DNA from 3 places in the Streptomyces sp. C genome. Region 3 is predicted to be linked to each of the others. Evidence: riboswitches for the same ligand, from Rfam matches in the RefSeq annotation. Region 3 holds a riboswitch; each other region holds the start of a gene.
The links. Region 3 has a riboswitch for cobalamin ahead of SSNG_RS31350 (ABC transporter substrate-binding protein). Riboswitches for the same ligand answer to the same signal wherever they lie in the genome.
Positions count from the first base shown of each region.

Region 1 (2,255 bases), 1.8 Mb from region 3:
TCTGCATGCAGATCTTGATCAGCCACTGGATGATCCGCCCGTGGTCCCCGTCCGGCATGGCCTTGCTCCTGATAACCCCGTCGATGAATTCCAGCCGCGTCCCCACCCGCTCCCGGGCCGCTATGCGCGCGACGGCTTCGAAGTCCTCTGTCAGCATGTGGGGCCGGTCTGTCATCACGGTCATGCCTCGCTCACCTTCCATCAACGGTGCTCCTTCGACGATAGCGCCGACCACCGACACCCGTCCGGCACACTCGGCGGCATGGACATCGAGATCAGAACGGCGAGGGAAGACGAGTACGGGCGGCTCGGGGAGATCACCGGAGCCGCCTACAGCGGGGACGGGCTGCTGGACCTGAACGACGACGACACCTACCTGAACGTCCTGCGCGACGTCGCCGGGCGGGCCGGGGACGGGGAGGTGCTCGTCGCCGTCGAGGACGGCCGGGTGCTCGGGGGCGTGACGTTCGCCGCACCCGGCAGCCGGCTCGCGGACGTGGCCGGACCGGAGGAAGCCGAATTCCGGATGCTCGCCGTGGCGCCCGAGGCGCGCGGCAAGGGCGTCGGGGAGGCCCTCGTACGCGCCTGCACCGAACGGGCCCGCGCCCTGGGCGTCAGGGCCCTCGTGCTGTCCACCCAGCCGGCCATGCTGGGCGCCCAGCGGATCTACGGGCGACTGGGCTTCGTCCGCACTCCCGAGCTCGACTGGTCGCCCATCCCCGCCCTGAAACTGCTGACCTACCGTCTGGAGCTGTAGCCGCGCCGACACAACATGTGGTGGGTCGCGCACGGGCGGCCCCCCACATGTATGCTCATCCTCGCTGTCGCCGCAGGGGGATCCGGTGCGAATCCGGAACTGTCCCGCAACGGTATGAAAAGTCCGAGGACCTGCCGACAGTGCGCCCGGATCGACCGAACCGGGTGCCGACACGTCCGGGTCTCGCGGTTGGGCCGGTGGACGCCATGCGGTGAGTACGCGATCCGGTCGCGCCCGCATGCGCCTCCCCGCGCCCCGATCCGCCGAAGACCGGGCCGAGCGAGGGAGAGCTCCCGCCGTGACCATCGCGCCTTCCGCACCGCGCGCCGAGTCCGTTTCTGGCGACACCACCGAAGGCCCGGGGGCCGCGCTGCTGCGTACTCTCACCGAGCTGACCGCCGACCTCCCCGACACCGACCCCGGCCGGGTCGCCGCCGCAGCCCTGCGCGGCCGCAGCGCCTCCGCCGACGAGGCCGAGCTGCGCGGGCTGGCCACCGAGGCCGCGGCGGGCCTGATCTCCGAGGACCCCGCCTACTCCCGGCTCGCCGCCCGCCTGCTGACGCTGGCCGTGGCCGACGAGGCCGCCGGCCAGGGCGCGACCTCCTTCGCCGAGTCCGTCGCCGTCGGCCACCGCGAGGGCCTGATCGCCGACCGCACCGCCGAGTTCGTCGCCGCCCACGCCGCCCGCCTGGACGCGCTGGTCGAGCACGCGCTCGCCGAGGGCGCGGACGACCGCTTCGGCTTCTTCGGCCTGCGCACCCTGCACAGCCGCTACCTGCTGCGCCACCCGATCACCCGCCAGGTGATCGAGACCCCGCAGTACTTCATGCTGCGCGTGGCCTGCGGCCTCGCCGAGGACGACTCGGTCCAGGCCGTCGAGGAAGTCGCCTCGCTGTACCGGCTGATGAGCCGCCTGGACTACCTGCCGTCGTCGCCGACGCTCTTCAACTCCGGCACCCGCCACCCGCAGATGTCCTCCTGCTACCTGCTGGACTCCCCGCTGGACGAGCTGGACTCGATCTACGACCGCTACCACCAGGTGGCGCGCCTGTCCAAGCACGCCGGCGGCATCGGCCTCTCGTACTCCCGCATCCGCGCCCGCGGTTCGCTGATCCGCGGCACCAACGGCCACTCCAACGGCATCGTGCCGTTCCTCAAGACCCTCGACGCCTCCGTCGCCGCCGTGAACCAGGGCGGCCGCCGCAAGGGCGCCGCCGCCGTCTACCTGGAGACCTGGCACGCCGACATCGAGGAGTTCCTGGAGCTCCGCGACAACACCGGCGAGGACCAGCGCCGTACGCACAACCTCAACCTCGCCCACTGGATCCCGGACGAGTTCATGCGCCGCGTGAACGCCGACGCCGACTGGTCGCTGTTCTCCCCGGCCGACGTCCCCGAGCTGGTCGACCTCTACGGCGACGAGTTCGACGCCGCCTACGTCAAGGCGGAGGCGGCCGGCCTCGCCAAGAAGACCATGCCGGCCCGCGACCTCTACGGC
Region 1 is NZ_GG657750.1:5,226,750-5,229,004, reverse strand. Features, by position in the region: gene SSNG_RS23750 (Uma2 family endonuclease) at 1-184, opposite strand, end outside; gene SSNG_RS23745 (GNAT family N-acetyltransferase) at 263-757, shown strand; cobalamin riboswitch at 777-911, shown strand; gene SSNG_RS23740 (ribonucleoside-diphosphate reductase subunit alpha) at 1,056-2,255, shown strand, end outside.
Region 1: linked by a shared signal. The riboswitch ahead of SSNG_RS23740 (ribonucleoside-diphosphate reductase subunit alpha) and the one ahead of SSNG_RS31350 (ABC transporter substrate-binding protein) in region 3 are both predicted to bind cobalamin.

Region 2 (2,255 bases), 1.5 Mb from region 3:
CCGCGCCCTGGCGGCGGCCCTTGCGGACGCCGAAGTAGTAGGCGAGCACGCCCGCCCCGAGCGCCGCCTGGAGGGCGAACAGCGCCGACTCCACCTCGCCCGACGGGGGCTCGTACAGCGGGGCGAACCAGGGCTCGTAGTCCGGCTTCAGCTCGGTGATGGCCGCCTCGGCCTGCGCGTCGGCGCCGGTGAACGGCTCCTCCTTGCCGTCGCCGAGCCCCAGCGCGAGCGGGATCACCGCCAGCGCCGCCACCAGGAGCAGCAGCAGGGTGTTGATCTTCGCGTTCCTGCTCATCAGAGGGCCGCCTCCTGCTTCGCCTGCTTGCCCCCGGTCAGCTTCGCGACACCGAGCCGGACCAGGTCCGACTTGCTGGACTGCATCAGCAGCCGCATCACGAGGACCGTCAGCAGGCCCTCGCTGATCGCGAGCGGGATCTGGGTGAGGGCGAAGATGCCCGCGAACTTCTCCAGGGAGCCCAGGAAGCCGCTCGCCGGGTCGGGGAAGGCCAGCGCCAGCTGGACGGAGGTGACGCAGTAGGTGACCAGGTCGGCGAAGAACGCGCCGAAGAAGACGGTCACCATCAGCGGCGCGCCGGACTTCCGCAGCAGCCGGTAGACCCCGTAGCCGGCCCAGGGCCCGGCGACGGCCATCGAGAAGACGTTGGCGCCCAGCGTGGTGAGTCCGCCGTGGGCCAGCAGCAGCGCCTGGAAGAGGAGGGTGATCGTGCCGAGCACCGCCATGATCGGCGGCCGGAAGAGGATGGCTCCGAGCCCCGTCCCCGTCGGGTGCGAACAACTTCCCGTCACGGAAGGGATCTTCAGGGCGGACAGGACGAACGTGAACGCACCGGACGCCCCGAGCAGCAGTGTGCTCTCTGGGTTCGCCTTCACCTCGCGGGTCAGCGCGCGGACCCCGTGGACGACGAAGGGGGCGGACGCGGCGCCCCAGGCGGCCGCGTGCAAAGGGGGTAGGAACCCCTCGGCTATATGCATGGGTTGGGAGACCTCTCCAGCACCTCGTGGATGGACGACGCGCCCCGGCCGGTCTCCTGGCTCACGGGTACTGATGCCCTGGCTCCGCCTTCCCGGGCCCGTGCGGTATCCCGCGCGGGCCCAGTGGCTTCCCGCGGGGGAGAGTGGAGCCGGACTTCCCGATCACAGTGGCGAGGGCCGCACCGGTCTTGCACCGGTTTCCCGAACACCAAGGCCAGACGACCCTAGTCGCCCGCACGGACCGTCACAACCCGGACCGATCCGGCCACCCGCCCGCCCACCCGCCGAGCACCCGTACGGGCCAGGCCCGCTGGCCGGTCCGCCGGGCCCCCGGCACGGTGGAGGGCATGGCCGCCGACGACAGCCCCCGGTACGAGGACCTCTCCGCCGTCTACGTCAACTGCACCCTCAAGCGCTCTCCCGAGACCAGCAACACCGAGGGCCTGATCGCCCGGAGCCGGGCCGTCATGGAATCGGCGGGCGCCCGCACCTCGCTGATCCGCGCCGTCGACCACGACATCGCCACCGGTGTCTGGCCGGACATGACCGACCACGGCTGGGAGAGCGACCAGTGGCCGGTCCTGTACAGCCAGATCATGGACGCGGACATCCTGGTGCTGTGCGGCCCCATCTGGCTGGGGGACAACAGCTCCGTCATGAAGCAGGTGATCGAGCGGCTCTACGCCTGCTCCTCCCTGCTGAACGAGCAGGGGCAGTACGCCTACTACGGGCGGGTCGGCGGAGCGCTGATCACGGGGAACGAGGACGGCGTCAAGCACTGCGCCATGAACATCCTCTACAGCCTCCAGCACCTCGGCTACGCGATCCCGCCCCAGGCCGACGCGGGCTGGATCGGCGAGGCCGGCCCCGGCCCCTCCTACCTGGACCCGGGCTCGGGCGGACCCGAGAACGACTTCACGAACCGGAACACCACGTTCATGTCGTGGAACCTGATGCACCTGGCGGCACTCCTCAAACGCGCCGGCGGCATGCCGGCCCACGGCAACCAGCGCTCCCTGTGGGACGCCGGCTGCCGCTTCGACTTCCCCAACCCCGAACACCGCTAGCCGGGCGGCTCCGGGGCGGCCACGGGGTCAGCAGGTGTTGGGGTGCGGGAAGTCCAGCACGAGCCGCTCGGGCGAGTGCAGGACGGAGGTCTTCCAGGTCGGCTGGGTGTCGAAGGCGGCGCCGAAGGTCACGTACCCCTCGTAGTCGCCGGTCATGGCGATGCCCTTGAGCTTGCTGAGGTAGATCTTCTGGAG
Region 2 is NZ_GG657750.1:5,488,840-5,491,094, forward strand. Features, by position in the region: gene SSNG_RS24950 (energy-coupling factor ABC transporter substrate-binding protein) at 1-295, opposite strand, end outside; gene SSNG_RS24955 (energy-coupling factor ABC transporter permease) at 295-993, opposite strand; cobalamin riboswitch at 1,022-1,221, opposite strand; gene SSNG_RS24960 (flavodoxin family protein) at 1,341-2,060, shown strand; gene SSNG_RS24965 (hypothetical protein) at 2,088-2,255, opposite strand, start outside.
Region 2: linked by a shared signal. The riboswitch ahead of SSNG_RS24955 (energy-coupling factor ABC transporter permease) and the one ahead of SSNG_RS31350 (ABC transporter substrate-binding protein) in region 3 are both predicted to bind cobalamin.

Region 3 (2,255 bases):
AGAGGTGCTTGCGGGGCTCGGAACATCAGAGGACGATCGCCATGACGCACTGACGCTCGCACTTGTTGCAGCCAAGTGGCACTGCCTCGCGGACCCCGTTGCGGATCGGTTCACCACGTGGCAGGCCTGGATCCTCGCCATGCAGACCGGCTCCGCGCTGTTCACGGCCGGCCAGGCAACCGAGGGGCCCGTCAGGTGCCGCGTCGGCGCCAATGGCGAGGAGAGGGAGCTGCCGGCGACGGGACCCCAGGAGTACCTGCACGCCGCCAACTGGCTCACCTCCTTCTACCTGGCGGCGATCTGCCGGGAGGACGAGCGCATGAACCGGCTCGCGCAGGTCCCCCTGCCGTTCCTCCGTGCGTCCGGTGCGGAGTTCGACGAGTACGTCTACTCGTGGGTGGAGACGCTCCAGAACCACCCTTTCGGGCGGCAGGAGACGTGGGACAGCCTGGTCCGCGCAGTAGAGGGCACGGACCCCGCACATGTTCAGATTGCCAGCCAGGAGCTGATGCTGAAGATCCTCTATCCGCCGCTCAACCTCTTCCACCGGTATGCGACCCGGGACGAGGAGCGGTTCAACGAGTCCTTGGCCGAGGCGCTCACCTGGCACAAGGAGTACTGGACTGCGAACGAGGCCCGTTCGAGGAGCGGCGAAGGCCTGGTCGCCCTCGGCCCGCTCGCGATCGCCTGCATGGCCCGTGATGCGGGTATGGCGATCCAGGTCGAGTCCGAGTATCTCCCGAAGGCACTCCTGGAGTTCGGCTGGGTCGGTGAAGTGGACGCCTGACGGCCGACTCCGGGGCCACCGCCAACGCGGTACGCGATGCCCTGCTTCACCACCGCGGCGTGGCGCGGAGGGTGAACCAAGTGGCCCTTCGCCGTGCCCCGGTACCGTGCTGCCCGCCGCACCCACACGATCCAGCGCCGGGGCGGGAGTTCCGGGCCGGGGGCGGGGTGCAAAGGACGCGTCTGGCAGACTTGGGCGGGTTGTCCCGGCGGTGCAGGACAGGAAACCGGTGTGAATCCGGTGCGGTCCCGCCACTGTGACCGGTCGCCGCGTGCGTGCGCGTGGGGGCCGGGAGTCAGACACTGACGCACCGCCTCTTCACTTCGACCGGGGACGAGGATCCCCCGGAGAGGCCTCACCATGTCGCGTGTCCGCGCCGCCGTGCGCTCCTTCCTGCCCTTCGCCCTTGTCCTGCCGCTCGCCGCCTGCGGCGGTCCTACCGGGGCCGAGCGGTCCGCGGGCGGGGCGCAGGCCGCGCCCGGGTTCCCGTACACCGTCACCAACTGCGGTGTCAGCAGCACCTACCAGGCGCCGCCCGAGCGCGCCGTCACCATGAACCAGCACGCCACCGAGATCATGCTGGCCCTCGGGTTGCAGGACCGGATGGCCGGGACCGCCTATCTCGACGACTCCGTGCTGCCCGCCTACCGGCCCGCCTACGACAGGATCAAGGTGCTGGCGAAGGAGTACCCCTCCAAGGAGGTGCTCCTCGGCGCCAACCCCGACTTCGTGTACGGCGGTTACGCCAGCGCCTTCGACAAGGGGCAGGGCCGGGACCGGGAAGCGCTGGCCAAGGCCGGCATCGGGTCCCGGCTGAGCGTGGAGTACTGCACCCAGGGCCCGGTCGGGCTCGAACAGCTGAGGACCGAGATCACCGAGGTCGCCCGGACCTTCGGCGTGCCCGAGCGCGGCGAGGAGCTCGTCCGGGACGAGCAGCGGCGCGTCGACGCCGTCACCGCACGGGTGAAGGACCGGGCCCGGCCGTCCGTCTTCGTCTACGACTCCGGCGAGGCCTCCGCCTTCACCTCGGGAGGCAACGGCATCGGCAACGAGATCGTCTCCCTCGCCGGGGGAACGAACGTGTTCGCCGACCTCAAGGACACCTTCGGCGACGTACCGTGGGAGAAGGTCATCGAGCGCGCGCCCGAGGTCGTCCTCATCTACGACTACGGCGGCACCACCGTGGAGGCCAAGAAGCAGCGCCTGTTGAACGACCCGGCGCTGGCGGAGGTTCCCGCCGTCAAGAACCGGCGGTTCGTCGTGCTGCCGCTCTCCTCCGCCGTGCTCGGCGTGCGCGTCGCCGACGCCGTCGAGTCCCTCGGCCGTCAGCTGCACCTCGACGCCCCGTGAGGCGCGGGCTCTCGCTGGTGCTGCTCGCTGCCGCGCTCGCCGTCTCGATGGTGGCGGGGCTGGCTCTCGGTCCCGTACGGATCCCGCCGGGCCAGGTCCTCGACATCGTCCTCGGCGG
Region 3 is NZ_GG657750.1:6,997,652-6,999,906, forward strand. Features, by position in the region: gene SSNG_RS31345 (immunity 49 family protein) at 1-787, shown strand, start outside; cobalamin riboswitch at 969-1,112, shown strand; gene SSNG_RS31350 (ABC transporter substrate-binding protein) at 1,148-2,137, shown strand; partial or broken gene SSNG_RS31355 (iron chelate uptake ABC transporter family permease subunit) at 2,185-2,255, shown strand, end outside.